3 regions of the Streptomyces sp. NPDC088747 genome follow, and region 1 is predicted to be linked to each of the others. Evidence: riboswitches for the same ligand, from Rfam matches in the RefSeq annotation. Region 1 holds a riboswitch; each other region holds the start of a gene.

Region 1 (5,814 bases):
GTCAGGGGGAGTCCGGATTCGCCTGGTCGTGGCTCGGCGCCGCGCTCCAGGCCACCGAGCGGATGCCGTTCGGCGTGGTGAACGCGCCGGGCCAGCGCTATCACCCCGCGGTCATCGCCCAGGCGGTCGGCAGCCTGGCGTCCATGTATCCGGGCAGGTTCTGGGTGGCGCTCGGCAGCGGCGAGGCCTCCAACGAGCACATCACGGGGGCGCGTTGGCCCCGCAAGGACATCCGCAACGCACGCCTGCGGGAATGCGTCGACGTCATCCGCGCGCTGCTGGCCGGGGAGGAGGTCAGCCACGACGGGCTGGTCACCGTGGACCGGGCCCGGCTGTGGACCCTGCCGCCCGCCACACCGCCGCTCATCGGGGCCGCCTGCAGCACGGCCACCGCGGCCTGGTGCGCCGAGTGGGCCGACGGCTTGATCACGGTCAACGCCCCGCTGGAACGACTGCGTGAGATCGCCGACGCGTACCGCGACGCGGGCGGCCGTGGGCCGCTGCACCTCCAGGTGCACCTGAGCTGGGCACCCGACGAGGACCAGGCCCTCGCCCTGGCACACGACCAGTGGCGCACCAACGTGCACTCGCCGCCGGTCAGTTGGGACCTGGACACCGCCGAACTGTTCGACATCGTCAGCGAGCACGTCACGCCCGAACAGGTGGCGGGCACGGTCAACGTCTCCTCCGACCTCGGCCGGCACGCCGCCTGGCTGCAGGAGTACGCCGACCTCGGTTTCGACTCGGTGATGCTCCATCACGTGGGCCGTGAACAAGCCTCGTTCATCGACACGTTCGGCGCCGAGGTGCTGCCCCGGCTCGATGTCACCACCCCGCTTCCCGCCACGGCCAAGGAGTACCGATGCGTCTGACCCGTACGTCCGACCTGTGGTGGAAGAACGCGGTGGTGTACTGCCTGGACGTCGAGACGTACCAGGACGGGAACGGTGACGGGATCGGCGACTTCAAGGGGCTCACCCAGCGCATCGACCATCTGGTGCGGCTCGGCGTGACATGCGTGTGGCTGATGCCCTTCTATCCGACGCGCGAACGCGACGACGGATACGACATCACCGACTTCTACGGTGTCGACCCCCGCCTCGGCACCCTCGGCGACTTCACCGAGTTCGTCCGCACCGCCAAGGACCGCGGCATCCGCGTGATCGCCGACCTCGTCGTCAACCACACCTCCGAGGAACACCCCTGGTTCCGCGACGCCCGCTCCAGCCGGGACTCCACCTACCGCGACTGGTACGTCTGGCAGGACGAGCCCCCCAAGGACGGTCCCGAGGGCGTGGTCTTCCCCGACGTGGAGGACAGCCTGTGGGAGTACGACGAGGGCAGCGGCCAGTACTACCTGCACCGGTTCTACAAGCAGCAGCCCGACCTGAACGTCGCCAACCCGGAGGTGCGCGACGAGATAGCCCGCGTCATGGGCTTCTGGACGGAGCTCGGGCTGTCGGGTTTCCGGGTCGACGCCGTGCCCTTCCTGCTGGAGACGGACGGGCAGGACGACGCCGGCGGTCTGCCGGACCCGCACGACTACCTCGCCGACCTGCGTGCCTTCCTGGGCCGCCGCAACGGCGAGTCGGTGCTGCTCGGCGAGGTCAACCTGCCCTACGGAGACCTCGCCCGCTTCTTCGGCGACCCCGGCTCGGACCGCGGTGACGAGCTCACCATGTGCTTCGACTTCGTCGGAATGCAGCAGATGTACCTGTCGATGGCGCGCGAGGACGCGGGACCGCTGGCCGCCGCGCTGCGGGAGCGCCCGGCCGCTCCCCGGGACGCCCACTGGGCCACCTTCGTGCGCAACCACGACGAACTCACCCTCGACAAACTGAGCGAGGACGAACGCGCCGAGGTCTTCGCGTCCTTCGGACCGGACAAGGAGATGCAGCTGTACGACCGTGGGCTGCGCCGCAGGCTGCCCCCGATGGTCGGCGGCGACCGGCGCCGCGTCGAGCTCGCCTACAGCCTGCTCTTCACCCTGCCGGGCACCCCCGTGCTGTTCTACGGCGAGGAGATCGGCATGGGCGAGAACCTGGCCGCCGAGGGCAGGCAGGCCGTACGTACGCCCATGCAGTGGACCCCGGAGGAGGGCGCGGGGTTCTCCACCGCCGATCCGACGGCCTTCCCCAACCCGATGGTTGAAGGGGCGTTCGGGCCCCGGAAGGTCAACGTGTACGAGCAGAGCCGCGATCCCGCTTCGCTGCTGAGCCGCATCCGGCTGTTCGTCGAGCGCTACCGGGAGGCGCCCGAACTGGCTTGGGGCGAATACCACTTGGCGGACACGGGGGAGCGCTCCGTGCTGGCCCACGTCAGCCGCACCGGCGACGGGGCGGTGCTGGCCCTGCACAACTTCTCGGGAAGGCAGGTCACCGCACGGCTGCGGCTGCCCGAGGCGGGCCCCGGCGGCAAGCTGACGGATCTCCTCGACGACGGCCACGCCGGACTGACGGTGCCCGACGACGGTCTGCTCCCCGTCGAACTCCCCGCCTACGGATACCGGTGGCTGCGCGTCGGCACCACCGCGGACGACCCGGAAAGGGTGGCTACCGGCTGACAACACCTTCACCGCCGGACGGGCCGACGGCACGGCGAACCTCGGGAGCCGTCGGCCCGACTACGGGTGTCGGGTCGAGCACGGGCGTCGAACCGATCACGGGCGTCGAACCGATCACGGGCGTCGAACCGATCACCGGCGTCGAACCGACCACCGGCGTCGGGTCGATCACGGGCGTCGAACCGATCACCGGCGTCGAACCGATCACCGGCGTCGAACCGACCACCGGCGTCGGGTCGATCACGGGCGTCGAACCGATCACCGTGGTCGGCCCGATCACCCGCGTCGAACCCCTCACCGCCGTCGAACCGACCACCGCCGTCGGACCGACCACCGCCGTCGGACCCACCACCGATGCCGGACCGACCACCACTACCACCGCCGTCGAGTGCGACTCGGCGGCGGTGGAGTGCGTGGCCGGGTCCGGGAAAAGGCAGAGGTCGAGGCCGCCCGGTCGTCGGCTTCGCGCCCCGTGATAGCTTGCCGAGGCCAGTCGAACCCATGTACGTGGGTCAGGGAATCCGGTGCGAATCCGGAACTGACGCGCAGCGGTGAGGGTGACGGGCGGGGCATCGGCCACTGGACCGCGTGAGGTCCGGGAAGGCGCCTCGTCCGGGTGATCCCGAGTCCGAAGACCTGCTGGCGGCCTCCGCGGTCCTCAGAGCGCGGGGGAACTCCGTACGACCGGGCTCCGCGCTTGAGCCCTCGACGCCAAGGGATCGCCTTCCGTGCCTTTCGCACGCCTTGCCCGCCATGCCGCCCTGCTGTCCTCGGGGGCGCTGCTCCTGACCGGCTGCGGATCCGGTTCGTCCGCCACGACGGAAGCCGGTTCCGCCGTCACCCTCGACAACTGCGGGCAGGCGGTACGCGTCGACGCGCCGCCGCGGCGCGCGGTCTCCCTCAACCAGGGGACCACCGAGATCATGCTCTCGCTCGGACTCGCCGACCGGATGGTGGGGACCGCCACCTGGACCGACCCCGTGCTGAAGGGGCTGGAGAAGCAGAACGCCGAGGTCGAGCGGATCTCCGACAACAACCCCTCCTTCGAACGCGTCCTGGACGCCGAACCCGACTTCGTCGCCGCCTCCTTCGTCTCCACGCTCGGCAAGGGCGGGGTGGCGACACGCGAGCAGTTCGAGAAGCTCGGCGTACCGACGTACGTCTCGCCCTCCGACTGCGCCGGCAAGGACAACTCCGGTGACGGGGACGGCTCACGGAAACAGCCGCTCACGATGGACACCGTCTACGGCGAAGTGCGCGACCTCGCCCGGGTGTTCGGGGTGCGAGAGCGCGGTGAGAAGCTCGTCACCTCGCTCAAGAAGCGGGTGAAGACCGCCACGGCCGGGATCGACGCCTCCGACGTCACCCTCCTGTACTGGTTCGCCAACGCCGAGTCGCCCTACATGGCGGGCTGTTGCGGCGCCCCCGGCGCCATCACCCGCACCCTCGGCGCGCACAACGTCTTCGACGACACCCACGACGAATGGCCCCAGATCAACTGGGAGACCGTCGCCGACCGTGACCCCGACGTCCTCGTGATCGGCGATCTGACGCGCAAGTCGCAGACCGCCGAGTCCGCCGCGAAGAAGATCGAGTTCCTGGAGTCCGACCCGGTCACCAGGAACATGTCCGCCGTCAGGCACAAGCGGTACGTCCTGCTCAGCGGACAGGCCATGAACCCGACCATCCGCACCGTCGAGGGCGTGGAACAGGTCGCCGCGGGCCTGCGGGAGTTCGGGCTCGCCGGGTGAGCGTCAGAGGACTGCTGCTCGGGACCGCCGGAGCCGCCGCGCTCTGCGTCTCCGTCGCCGTCGCGATCACCATCGGGCCCGCCGAGATACGGGTCGGCGACGTCTGGGCGACGGTCGGAGCCCATCTCGGCTGGGGGAGTACGGGGCTCTCACCGATCAGGGACGGGATCGTGTGGCAGCTCAGGCTGCCGCGCACGCTGCTCGCCGCCGTCTGCGGGGCCGGACTCGCCGTCTGCGGCGTGGTGATGCAGTCGCTGCTGCGCAATCCGCTCGCCGATCCGTTCGTGCTGGGGGTGTCCTCCGGGGCGTCGACTGGCGCGGTCGCCGTGGTCGTGCTGGGAGTCGGCGGCGGCGTCGTGTCGGTGTCCGCCGGCGCCTTCGTGGGCGCCGTCCTGTCCTTCGCGCTCGTACTCCTGCTCAGCCACACGCTCGGCGGCACGACCGACCGCGTGGTCCTCGCGGGCGTCGCCGCCATGCAGCTCTTCTCCGCGCTCACCTCCTTCGTCGTGATGACGGCGGCCGACGCCGAGACGACCCGCGGCGTGCTGTTCTGGCTGCTCGGCTCGCTCAGCGGCGCCGACTGGACGGACGTGTGGGTCGGCTTCGGGGTTCTCGTCCTCGCGCTCGTGGTCTGTCTGGGGTACGCCCGGACGCTCGACGCCTTCGCCTTCGGGCAGGACGCGGCGGCCTCCCTCGGGGTCTCCGTCGCGCGCACCCGGCTGGTGCTGCTGAGCGTCACGGCGCTGCTCACCGCCGCGCTGGTCAGCTCCTCGGGCGCGATCGGCTTCGTCGGCCTGGTCCTGCCGCACGCGGCCCGCGCGCTGGTGGGACCGGGCCACGCCCGGCTGCTGCCGGTGTCCGCGCTCGCCGGAGCGGTGTTCCTGGTGTGGGTGGACACACTCGCCCGTACCGTTCTCGACCCGCAGGAGGTGCCGGTGGGCGTCGTGACCTCGCTCATCGGCGTACCGGTGTTCGTGCTGGTGCTCTACCGGTCGAAGACCACCTCGGGGAGGGCGGCCGGATGACCGGCAGAGGGACGACCGGCAGCCAGACGACCGGCAAAGGGACGCCTGGGACGGCCGTTAAAGGGCAGACCGGGACGCCCGGCGAGGGCATGCCCGGCAATGAGACGACCGGCGAAGGCATGCCCGGCAACGAGACGACCGCCGAGGCCATCACCGGTGACGTGACGGCCGACGGGCGGCAGGGCCACGAGGGACTGTGCGCCGACCGCGTCACCCGCGCGGCCGGCGGCCGGCTCATCCTCGACGGCGTCAGCCTGACCCCGGAGCCCGGATCCACCGTCGGACTCCTCGGCCCCAACGGCTCCGGCAAGTCCACCCTCCTGCGCCTGCTCTCCGGCGTGCTCACCCCGGCCTCGGGCGTCGTCACCCTCGACGGCGAACCCCTCGCCGGACTGCACCGCCGGGACCTCGCCCAACGCGTGGCTGTGGTCGAGCAACAGAGCGACACCCAGGTCGAGTTGACGGTCCTCGACGT
Region 2 (5,814 bases), on a different contig from region 1:
GTCACCGCCAAGGCCTCCGGTGTGGAGGCTCCCGCCGTTCCCGCCGGTGAGAAGAGCGGCGGAAAGGTGCTCGACCTGATGGCCGCCTTGGAGAAGAGCGTGCGCGCGGCCAAGGAATCCCGGGGTGAGGACGAAGGCGGGGAGGAGGAGTCCGGCGATGCCGCCGAGGTGAAGCGGCTTCCGTCCCGTACGGCTCCCAAGGAGGTCGGCGGAAAGAAGTCGACGGCGAAGAAGACGGCCGCCAGGAAGACCCCGGCGAAAAAGGCCACGGCCAAGACTTCGGCGGCGAAGCGGACGACCGCCGCGACGACTGCCAAGTCGAGCGCCAAGTCGACCGCCAAGTCGACCGAACAGGCCGCCGGAAAGAAGACCGCGGCGAAGAAGACCACGGGGAAGGGCGCCGCCGCGGCGAAGAAGGCGGCACCCCGAAAGCGCGCGTCCGCCTGAGTCGTCCCCGGGCGTCCGCCTAAGCCACACCCACACGTCCCCCTGAGCCGCCCCGACGGCGGGCGGATGTCCGCCGGGCCCGGATCAGCCCAGGCTCAGCCGGCCCCGGATCAGCCAGTCCCGGATCAGCCCAGGCGCCGAAGTGCCAGCACCGCGTTGTGGCCGCCGAATCCGAACGAATTACTCAGGGCGAGATCGCCGGGGGCGGGCAGTGGACGCGGGATCTTGGTCACCACGTCCAGTTCGATGGCCTCGTCCTGGTCCTCGCAGCCGATGGTGGGCGGGATGACGCCGTGGTGGAGCGTGAGCACGGCGGCGACGGCCTCCACCCCGCCCGCGGCGCCCTGGAGGTGACCGAGGTGGCCCTTGAGCGCGGTCACCGGCACGCCCTCGCCGAGCACGGCCCGCAGGGCACCCGCCTCGGCGAGGTCGCCGTCGGTGGTGGCGGTGGCGTGGGCGTTGACGTGGATGACGTCCACGACATGGGCGCGGGCGTCCCGCACGGCCCGCCGCATCGCGAGCGCGACCCCGCTGCCCGAGGGATCGGGTGCGGCCATGTGGTGGGCGTCGGCGGACAGTCCCCATCCGGCGGCCTCGCAGTAGATCCGCGCGCCACGGGCCCGCGCGTGTTCCTCGGCCTCCAGGAGCAGGAAACCGGCGCCCTCCCCGTTCACGAATCCGTCGCGGTCGCGGGCGAACGGCCGGGAGGGACTGGCCGAGCCGTCGGCTCCCAGCTCATGGGTGGACAGGGCGCGCATCGCGGCGAACGAGGCCATGATCGCGGGGGTGACCACGGCCTCCGCGCCACCGGCGAGGGCGACGTCGACATGCCCGTACCGGATACGGTCGACGGCCTGCCCGATGGCCTCGGTCCCGGAGGCGCAGGCGCTGCTCACGGTGCGGGCCTCGCCGGTGATCCGCAGCGCGAGCGACACCTGGGAGGCGGCCTGTGAGGGCACGGTCATCGGTGTGGTGAGCGGCGACACGGCACGCGGCCCCTTGTCCCTCAGCCGCCGGTCACCGCCGACGAGCACGGAGGCGTCGCCGAGGATGGCGCCGACGCTGACCCCGACCCGCTCGGGTTCGAGCCCGCTCTCGACCGTCCCCGCGTCGTCCAGCCCTCCGTCCCGCCAGGCCTCGCGCGCCGCGATCACCGCGAACTGCGCGGCGCGGTTCATCCGCCGGGCCTGCGGCCGGGGCAGCAGCTCCGCGGGATCCACGGGAACGGACCCCGCGAGCCGCACCGGCAGCCCGGCGAACTCCTCGCCCGCCAACTCCCTTATCCCGCACCGCCCTTCGACCAACCCCTGCCAGAGCTCGGGCACCCCGACGCCGAGCGGTGTCACGGCTCCGAGCCCGGTGACCACGACCCGCCGGGGTCCCGCGGCAGCGGCGTCCGCGCTCGCACGAGGGCGCGGATGATGGCGTACGACATGCCCCTCGGCGACCTCACGCGCCAGGCGTTCCCGCAGTTCCGAGTCCGGCTCGGGCTCCTCGCTCCGGCTCTCCAGATCCCGGTACCACCGCCCCCACCGGCGGCTGTAGGTGTCCTCGACGGCCTCGGGGTCGACGGCACGCAGCGAGGTGATCCGATCGCCGTCCCTGAACTCGACCGACTCCAGATCCGCCGGGTCGATCTCGGGAACCCCGGCGACGTCGACGCGCCGACTCCCCACCGTCACCCGGTGGTTCCTGGGAAACACCCGTTCGTGATCACTGCCGCCGAGAGGCGGTCGCAGGACCAGCCGGATGGTCCGCGGGTTCTCCGGCAGGGTGTGCATCACCACGTACCACCTGTCGGCCGCCACGTCCTTCTCCGACAGCGCGAGAAGGTCACCGGGTATCACTTCGGCGACGGTGACGGCGTGGGGCTGCACGGGGACGTCGGAAGAACTGCGCATGGGAGCGGGACTTTCTGTGCCGATTGGATGGGAAATATCCCGCCCAACTGTCAAGGAGAAAGAACCGCTTGCCTAGGTGCATCCACCACTAATGTGCGCAATGTCACCGAATTGCGGCGGCGCTTCTCCGGGGTATCTCTCCTGGGTTTCCTTGCGTCGGCTCGCCAACCGGCCCTGGAACGCGGGGTTTTCGGCGCGCGCGGCGGAGAGTGGCGCGCGTCACGGCATCGGGAAGGTCGGTCGTCCGGGACCGGCGGGGTCACGGGATCATGGAAGCCACCAACGAGATCCCGCGAGTCACCGTGGCCCGCGGCCTGACGGAGGCGTTCGGATGACCAGCAACGAGAGCCCGCTTCTTCGGCAGCCCGAGGAAGCGGTGCTTGTACGCACCGAGGGACGCGCCGCCCACCTCACCCTCAACCGGCCCAGGGCGCTCAACGCCCTCACCCACCCCATGGTCCGCCGCATCGACGAGGCACTCACAGCCTGGGAGCACGACCCGGCCGTCGAGACCGTCGTCCTCACCGGCGCAGGGGAGCGCGGCCTGTGCGCGGGCGGCGACATCCGCGCCATCCACGGCGACGCCCGCGACGGCGACGGCACGGCCTCCGCCGCCTTCTGGCGCGACGAGTACCGGCTCAACGCCCGCATCGCCCGCTACCCCAAGCCGTACGTCGCCGTGATGGACGGCATCGTGATGGGCGGCGGCGTCGGCGTCTCCGCGCACGCCGGGGTCCGGATCGTCACCGAGCGCTCGCGGGTCGCCATGCCGGAGACCGGCATCGGCTTCGTGCCGGACGTCGGCGGCACCCGCCTGCTGTCCCGCGCGCCGGGTGAACTCGGCACCCATCTGGCGCTGACCGGAGCCGTCGTGGGCGCCGCCGACGCCCAACTCTGCGGCCTCGCCGACCACTTCGTACCGTCCGAGTCCCTGCCGAAGCTGACGGCGGAACTCGCCCACGCGCCGGTACGGGAGGTCCTGGACCGGTACGCACGTCAGGCGCCGCCCGGTGAACTCGCCGCGTGGCGGCCCTGGATCGACTCCTGCTACGCCGCCGACACCGTCGAGGAGATCGTCGACCGGCTGCTCGCCGACGGTGACCGGGCGGCCAAGGAAGCCGCCGGGACACTGCTCGCGAAGTCGCCCACCGCCCTCAAGGTCACCCTGGCCGCCCTGCGGCGCGCCCGGCACCTCGGTTCGCTGGAGCAGACCCTCGACCAGGAGTACCGCGTCTCCTGCGCGGCCCTCACCGCACCCGACCTGGTGGAGGGCATCCGCGCCCAGGTCATCGACAAGGACCGGGACCCCCGCTGGTCACCGGCCACGCTCGGCGAGGTCACCGACGCGGACGTCGCCCGCTTCTTCGTCCCGCTCGGCGCGCGCGAACTCGGGCTCGGCGGAACCGAGTTCGCGCCGTAGACGCCCTGGTGGGCCTTCCGGCCGAAGGCCGCCCGGCGGAGTGTGCCGGGTCACCGGGCCCGGGAGTGATGGATCACGCCAGGTGGCGCGGTCTTGGCCATGTACCCGCCAGGCGGTACCGTCGGTGCGATATCGACGACGGCAGAACGGAAGCCGGTGGGAACCCGGCACGGTCGCGCCACTGTGAGCCACCCCTTATGCGAGAGGGGGGCAAGTCAGACCCGTAGCCGTCGTCCAGTGCACCACCGAGATGGGACGCGAACTCCCGAGGAGGCCCTGCCATGGCGCAGCATGTCGCCCAGCCGACACCCACCACTCCCGTCGTACCGGCCAAACTGCCGCTCAGGGACATCGCTCCCTGGGCCGTGTTCTTCGGCGTCCTGATGCTGGTCCTGCTGTACTTCGTCGGCGCCGAACAGGGCGCCACCTCCGTCGTCTCCGGCGAGGGAGTCCATGAATGGGTGCACGACGCCCGCCACCTTCTCGGCTTCCCCTGCCACTGACGAAGGACGCGGCGCACCCCATGAACTCCGCAACGGTAAGAAACCTCCTCGTGCGGGGCATGCTCGCCGGCCTCGGCGCCGGCGTGCTCGCCCTGATCGTCGCCTACTTCCTCGGTGAGCCGAGCGTCGACAGCGCGATCGGCTTCGAGGAGTCGCACGCCGCGGGCCACGTGCACGAGGTCGAACTCGTCTCCCGCAGCCTCCAGTCCACCGCCGGTCTGGCCACCGGCGTCCTGATCTACGGCGTCGCCTTCGGCGGCATCGCGGCACTCGCCTTCTGCTTCGCGCTCGGCCGCGTGGGCCGCTTCAGCCCGCGGGCGACCGCGCTGCTGCTGTCCGGCTGCGCGCTGCTCACCGTCTACGTCGTGCCGTTCCTGAAGTACCCGGCCAATCCGCCGGCGGTCGGCGACCACGGCACCATCGCCAAGCGCACCACGCTGTACTTCCTGATGATGGTGCTCGGCGTCCTGTTGGCGGTCGCCGCCACCATCCTGGGCAAGCGGCTCGCGCCCAGACTGGGCACCTGGCACGCCACCGTCGCCGCGGTGGCCGCCTTCGCCCTCGTGATCGGGCTCGCGTACGCGTTCCTGCCCGCCATCAACGAGGTGCCCGCCGACTTCCCGGCCGCCGTGCTGTGGCGGTTCCGCGTCTCCGCGGTGGCCATGCAGATCACCCTGTGGGGCGGATTCGGCCTCGTCTTCGGCGAGTTGGCCGAGCGGCTGCTGAACCCCAGGCCGGCTACGGTCACCGCGGGCCGGCCTGTCGCCGCGCCCCACTAGACCCGATCCACGTCACGAGTGAGGGCCCCCGGACGTCTCCGGGGGCCCTCACTCGTGTTCGCGGTGCCGTCGGCCGGCGCCGCTCAGTTGTCCGGGTCGGGCTCCCGCTCGTCCAGCACCCGTCCCAGCCGCAGGTTCCAGCGGCCCGCGCGTCCGCTGAGCTCCGTCGCCGTCAGCGGTGGCACGTCCAGCCGCCAGAACGCCTCGGTGGGCAGGCCGAGCGCGTGGACGACGGCTGCCCGGACGACCTCCGGTTCGACCACGGCGAGCGTACGGCCGTCCGTGTCCGCCGCGGCGTCCAGCCACGCCCCGACCCGGGCGCACACATCCTGGACGGACTCCCCGCCGTGCGGCGCAGAGCCGGTGTCGGCGAGCCAGCGGCCCACCGCCTCCGGCTCGGCGGCGCCGACCTCGTCGAGCGTACGGCCACGCCAGCGGCCCGCGTCCAGAGCGGCCGGCCCCGGTGCTTCCTCGGCACGGAGACCGAGCGCCGCGGCCGTCTCGCGGCACCGCACGCTGGGCGAGGCGACGACCCGGACGGCCCTCGGCAGCGAGCCGGCCGCCGCGCGGGCGCGGGCCGCCCCCGCGTCGTCGATCGAGTCACCGTCGTCGAAGCGGGCCTGCCGCAACGCCCGGCTCGACGCGGGCGAGATGAAGATGACACGGCTGGTCACGTGAGGGCTCCTCCTGCTGATGTCACGGGGTCCTGATGTCACGGCCGGTCCCGTTGCCGCGGTCCTGACGTCACGGGTCCGGGTCTCCCA
Region 3 (5,814 bases), on a different contig from region 1:
TCGGCGCCGAAGGAGTTCTCCAGCCACCGGTAGGCCGCCATGTAGTGGTGCGACGGCGGCATGTCCGGGTCGTGGTAGATCGCGATCGGGTTCTCGCCGAAGCCGCGCGGCGGCTGGATCATCACGACGACGTTCCCGAACCGGAGGGAGGCCAGCACGATGTCGTCCCCGTCGAGGTACAGGTTGCCCGGCGGCTCGCCCCAGGCCTCCAGCATGCCGTTGCGCAGCCCGGGGTCGAGCTTGTCGAACCAGGCCCGGTAGTCCGCCAGCGGTACGCGGGCGGGAGCGGACGCCAACTGCTCCTCGGTCAGCCACTCGACGTCGTGGCCGCCCGCCGCGATGAGCCGGTGGATCAACTCGTCGCCGTTGTCGGGGTATTCGGTCAGGGAGTACCCGGCGCCCCGCAGCGCGTCGAGCACCCGGACCGCGGAGGCGGGCGTGTCGAGACCCACCGCGTTCCCGACCCGGGAGTGCTTGGTCGGGTAGGCGGTGAAGACCAGCGCGAGCTTCTTCTCGGCGTTCGGCTTGTGCCTCAACCGGGCGTGACGCACGGCGATCCCGGCGACGCGCGCGGCCCGCTCGGGGTCGGCGACATAGACCGGGACGTCGTCCGGGCCCTGCTCCTTGAAGGAAAACGGCACGGTGACGATCCGCCCGTCGAACTCCGGGATCGCGACCTGCATCGCCGCGTCCATGGGGGACAGTGCGGCGTCCGACGCCTCCCAGGCGGCATGCGAGGAGGTGAGGCAGAGCCCTTGCAGGACGGGGATGTCGAGATCGGCGAGCGCGCCGATGTCCCAGGCCTCCTCGTCACCGCCTGCGGAGGCCTCCGAGGCGTGCGTGCCGCCGGCCGCGAGCACGGTGGCAACCAGCGTGTCAGCCCTGGCGAGGATCTCGTACAGTCCCGCTTCGGCGTCACGCAGCGAACCGCAGTACACGGGAAGGGCGTTGGCCTCCCGCGCCTCTATCGCGTCGCACAGCGTGTCCACGAAGGCGGTGTTGCCGGACAGTTCGTGCGCCCGGTAGAAGAGCACGCCGATCGTCGGACGCCCCTCCACGAACGGACGCTCGCCGTGGATGCCGTACGCGGCCGTCCGCCGCGGTTCCTCGAAGCCCTCGCCGGTGAGCAGCACGGTGTCGGAGAGGAAGCGGGCCAGCTCGGCCAGGTTCTGTGGGCCGCCCTCGACGAGATAACGCAGCGCCTCGGCGACCACCCCGGCGGGCACGGACGACTCGGCCATCAACTCCGCGTCGGGGACGGCCTCCCCGCCGAGCAGCACGGTCGGCACACCGGACGCCTTCAGGAAGGCGAGCCCGTCCTCCCAGGCACGCTTCCCGCCGAGGAGCCGTACGACGGCGACGTCCGCGCCCGCGACGAGCGCGGGGAGTTCGGCGGCGACGTCCACCCGGGTCGGATTGCCGATCCGGTACGCGGTGCCGGAGGCCCGGGCCGCCAGCAGATCCGTGTCGGCGGTCGACAACAACAACACTGTGCTCATGCGGGCGCTCCCGGTGGAATGAAAGGCAGTCCTGACGGCGCGCCCGACTCGATGAGCCGCAACAGCGCGTCCGTATCCGCGTGTTCCTCGATCAGATCGCCGAGCAGGTCCAACTGCTCCTCGCGCAGTGCCGCGAACGACGTGTCGGCGGCCGGTACGAAACGACGGCCCGCGGCGGCCGCCACCTCGCGCAGGAAGGCGCGCCGGAACCCGTCCGACTCCAGCGAGCCGTGCCAGTGCGTGCCCCACACCTCGCCGACCCGGCAGCCGTCCAGAAAGGGGGTGCCGCCGGTGACCTCGGCGACGCCGTGATGGATCTCGTATCCCTCGACGGGTTCGCCGAGCGCCTCGCCCACGGGCCGCGCGAGCGTCTTCTCCCGCGCGAACCGCACCCGCACGGGCAGCAGTCCGAGCCCGTCGACGTGCCCGGCCCGTGACTCGACCTCGTCCTCGATGTGCTCGCCGAGGAGCTGGTAGCCGCCGCAGACGCCGAGCACCGGCCGCCCCTCGGCGGCCCGGCGCGCGATCGCGTCCGCGAGGCCGCGTTCCCGCAGCCACTGGAGCGCCTTCACCGTCCCCCGGGTGCCGGGGACGATGACGAGGTCCGCGTCGGTCAGTTCCTCCGCCCGGTCCACGAACCGCACGACGACACCGGGTTCGGCGGCCAGCGCGTCCACGTCCGTGAAGTTGGACATGAGCGGGACGGCGCAGACGGCGACGCGCAGCACGTCCTCGCCGGCCGGCGCCGTGACCACGGACTCCCGGACCGCGCCCCTGAGGGAGACCCGCAGTCCGTCCTCCTCGTCGATGCCGAGGCCGTGCCGGAAGGGCAGCACACCGTAACTGGGCCGCCCGGTGAGGCCGTTGAGCATGTCGAGGCCAGGCTCCAGCAGGGAGACATCGCCGCGGAACTTGTTCACCAGGAACCCGGCGACGAGTTCCTGGTCCTCGCGGGAGAGCAGCGCGACGGTCCCGAAGAAGGACGCGAACACGCCGCCGCGGTCGATGTCGCCGACGACGAGCACGGGCAGCCGCGCGTTGCGCGCGATCCCCATGTTCACGATGTCGGTCCGCCGCAGATTGATCTCGGCGGGACTGCCCGCCCCCTCACAGATCACCGCGTCATACGTGCCCCGCAATTCGGCGAGACACTCCAGCACCGTCCCGAGCAGAGCCTCCTGCCGGCCGCCGTGGTACCCGCGGGCGCTCATCTCGCCCACCGGCCTGCCCATCAGCACGACCTGACTGCTCCGGTCGCCGCCCGGCTTGAGCAGCACGGGGTTCATCAGCGCGGTGGGCTCCACCCGGGCGGCCTGCGCCTGCATGGCCTGCGCCCGCCCGATCTCGGCGCCCTCCCGCGTCACGAACGAGTTCAGTGACATGTTCTGCGCCTTGAAGGGCGCGACCTTGACGCCCTGGCGCACCAGCCAGCGGCAGATCCCGGCGGTCACGACGCTCTTGCCCGCGTCGGAGGTGGTACCGGCGATCAGCAGTCCGCCGCTCATGAGTTGCCTCCCCGTCGCCTCAGCAGCACTCCCGCGGCACACACGCCGAACGCGAGCCAACTCACCCGCCGGGACAGCCGTACGGCCCGCTCGATGTCGCCGACCGCGACGGCCCGGCCCGCCCCGTTCAGGACCGGCCGGTGCTCGACCCTTCCCCCGTACGCGAGGGTTCCGCCGAGCCGCACGCCGAGCGACCCCGCGAACGAGGCCTCCACCGGGCCGGCGTTGGGGCTCGGGTGCCGGTCCGCGTCGGCGCGCCAGGCACGCAGGGCGCCGCGCGGATCGCTTCCGGCGGCGGCCGCGAGGAGCGCGGTGAGCCGCGCTCCGGGCCAGCCCGCGAGGTCGTCGAGCCGCGCGGACGCCCAGCCGTAGCGCCGGTATCTGGTGGACCTGTGCCCGACCATCGCGTCCAGGGTGTTGACGGCCCGGAACCCGACAAGACCGGGCACGCCGGCCACCGCACCCCACACCAGAGCCCCCACCACGGCGTCGGAGGTGTTCTCGGCGACCGACTCGACGACCGCCCGCGCGATCCCGTCGGCGTCGAGCGCCTGCGGATCCCGGCCGCACAGATGCGGCAGCCGCTCCCTGGCCACCTCGACGTCACCGGCCGCGAGCGCGCCGCCGATCGCCCGCGCCTCCCGGCCGAGGGAGGTTCCGCCGACGACGGCCCAAGTGGCGGCCGCGGTCAGCGTGATGGAGGCGGTACGGGATTGGCGTACGGAACGGGCGGCGAGCGCCGCGAGCCCGGCGGCACCGCCGGCGCACACGGCCGTGTGCAGCGCGCCCCAGCCGCGGTGGTCCCGCCAGAGCACCCGCTCCACGGCACCCGCGGCCCGCCCGAAAGCGGCGACCGGATGCCCCCGGCGGGGATCGCCGAGCAGCAGGTCACCGAGTAGGCCGGCGGCGGCGCCGTACGCGAAGACGCGATCGGCACGCATGGGTTCAGCCGACCGTCAGGTCGGGCACAGCCGTCTTTCGCAGGTCAAATGGGCAGCCGCGCATGGCGATATGTCCTCACTCAGGGTGTCCGCGCCCTGGTTAGAAGAGACCGGCGGTGAGAGTTCCTGGCTTCCGGGGACTTCACTCCCCGGTGACAGTGGCGGGACCGCGCCGGATTCACACCGGCTTCCTCTCTTGCCGCCGTACTTGGCCCCGGCAGTCCACCACGGCGTTGGAAGACCCGTCAACTTGCCGTTGACCTGCGACGGAGGAGTGTGCTGAGGCCCACACGGGGCCGACCAAGATCACGCCGCTCTCGTGGCCGGGCGCGGGGAAACACACGTATGGGGCGCACCGGGAAGTGCGCCCCATACGTGACTCTTCGCTGTGACGGGCCGTCAGGCCACGATCAGATAGATCCCGTACGCCACCGCCGCCGCGCACGCCGCGAAGCAGGCGTACGCGCCGGTGACCGCGAGGGCGGCGCTGCCGCCCGTGGCCGTCGCGGACTCGCGCTTGGAGAGGCCGACGATGCCCAGGGTGAAGAGGCCCACCAGTGCCACGGTGGCCACCAGGCTGACTCCGAACACGGAGCCGAGTGCTGCCCAGTCGATGTGCATGCTGTTCGTTCCTTAGACCGTGGCCGGAGCGGTGGGCTCCGCGTCCGGGGACGGGATGGTGGCCTTGAGGTCGGCGGGGAGCGGGCCCGCGGGAGGCGGGGAGACCGCGGCGACCGCCGCCGTGACGACGCCCGGGGTCTCGGCGCCGAACTCGTTGACGTTGTCGATGGTCACCGGGCGACGGCGCGACAGGTTCCAGATGATCCCCGCGCCGGCCACCAGGAGCGCACCCGTCAGGGCGACGCCCCAGGTGCCCTGCTTGGTGAGGAACTCCGCACCGGCGCCGACCAGGCCCGCCGCCGGGAGTGTGAGGCCCCAGGCGATGAACATGCGGGTCGCGGTCGACCAGCGGACGACACCGCCCTTGCGGCCGAGGCCCGAACCCATCACCGCGCCGGAGCACGACTGCGTGGTGGAGAGCGAGAAGCCCAGGTGGGAGGAGGCCAGGATGACCGTGGCGGCGCTGGTCTGGGCGGCGAAGCCCTGCGGCGGCGCGAGGTCGGTGAGGCCCTTGCCCATCGTGCGGATGATGCGCCAGCCGCCCAGGTAGGTGCCGAGCGCGATGGCCATACCGGCCGAGACGATGACCCAGGTCGGCGGGTTCGAGTCCGGCGCGATCACGCCGCCGGTGACCAGCGCGAGGGTGATGATGCCCATCGTCTTCTGCGCGTCGTTCGTGCCGTGGGCCAGCGAGACCAGGCCCGCCGAGGCGATCTGGCCGGCGCGGTAGCCCTTGGCCGTAGCCTTCTCGTCGGCGCGGCGGCCGATCCGGTACGTCAGCCGGGTGGCCAGCGTCGCGGCGATTCCGGCCACCACGGGCGCGGCGATCGCGGGAAGCAGCACCTTGGTGACCACGGTCGAGCCGTTCACCGACGACCAGCCGGCCGACATGACCGCGGCGCCGATGAGGCCGCCGAAGAGCGCGTGGGAGGAACTGGAGGGCAGGCCCAGAAGCCAGGTCAGCAGATTCCAGAGGATGGCGCCGACGAGCGCCGCGAAGATCACTTCGGTGCGGATGCCCTCTTCGTTGATGATGCCGCCGGAGATCGTCTTGGCGACCTCCACGGAGAGGAACGCCCCGACGAGATTCAGCACGGCGGACATGGCCACCGCCGTCTTCGGTCTCAGGGCACCGGTCGAAATGGTCGTCGCCATCGCATTGGCGGTGTCGTGGAAACCGTTCGTGAAATCGAACACGAGAGCGGTAACGATCACGATTCCGAGGAGGAGCGTGATGTGTTCCATTAA

What was found. Region 1 has a riboswitch for cobalamin ahead of ACIP79_RS03970 (ABC transporter substrate-binding protein). Riboswitches for the same ligand answer to the same signal wherever they lie in the genome.
Region 2: linked by a shared signal. The riboswitch ahead of ACIP79_RS08915 (CbtB-domain containing protein) and the one ahead of ACIP79_RS03970 (ABC transporter substrate-binding protein) in region 1 are both predicted to bind cobalamin.
Region 3: linked by a shared signal. The riboswitch ahead of ACIP79_RS29665 (cobalamin biosynthesis protein) and the one ahead of ACIP79_RS03970 (ABC transporter substrate-binding protein) in region 1 are both predicted to bind cobalamin.

Annotation. Positions count from the first base shown of each region.
Region 1 is NZ_JBIVKZ010000001.1:799,777-805,590, reverse strand. It holds gene ACIP79_RS03985 (TIGR03885 family FMN-dependent LLM class oxidoreductase) at 1-872, shown strand, start outside; gene ACIP79_RS03980 (alpha-amylase family protein) at 863-2,563, shown strand; gene ACIP79_RS03975 (hypothetical protein) at 2,553-2,933, opposite strand; cobalamin riboswitch at 3,037-3,222, shown strand; gene ACIP79_RS03970 (ABC transporter substrate-binding protein) at 3,292-4,314, shown strand; gene ACIP79_RS03965 (FecCD family ABC transporter permease) at 4,311-5,339, shown strand; gene ACIP79_RS03960 (ABC transporter ATP-binding protein) at 5,429-5,814, shown strand, end outside.
Region 2 is NZ_JBIVKZ010000003.1:121,274-127,087, reverse strand. It holds gene ACIP79_RS08930 (Ku protein) at 1-447, shown strand, start outside; gene ACIP79_RS08925 (beta-ketoacyl-[acyl-carrier-protein] synthase family protein) at 573-2,348, opposite strand; gene ACIP79_RS08920 (enoyl-CoA hydratase/isomerase family protein) at 2,680-3,768, shown strand; cobalamin riboswitch at 3,865-4,015, shown strand; gene ACIP79_RS08915 (CbtB-domain containing protein) at 4,050-4,271, shown strand; gene ACIP79_RS08910 (CbtA family protein) at 4,292-5,050, shown strand; gene ACIP79_RS08905 (histidine phosphatase family protein) at 5,134-5,724, opposite strand.
Region 3 is NZ_JBIVKZ010000014.1:218,445-224,258, forward strand. It holds gene cobN (cobaltochelatase subunit CobN) at 1-1,499, opposite strand, end outside; gene ACIP79_RS29660 (cobyric acid synthase) at 1,496-3,004, opposite strand; gene ACIP79_RS29665 (cobalamin biosynthesis protein) at 3,001-3,945, opposite strand; cobalamin riboswitch at 4,045-4,188, opposite strand; gene ACIP79_RS29670 (hypothetical protein) at 4,345-4,566, opposite strand; gene ACIP79_RS29675 (anion permease) at 4,579-5,811, opposite strand.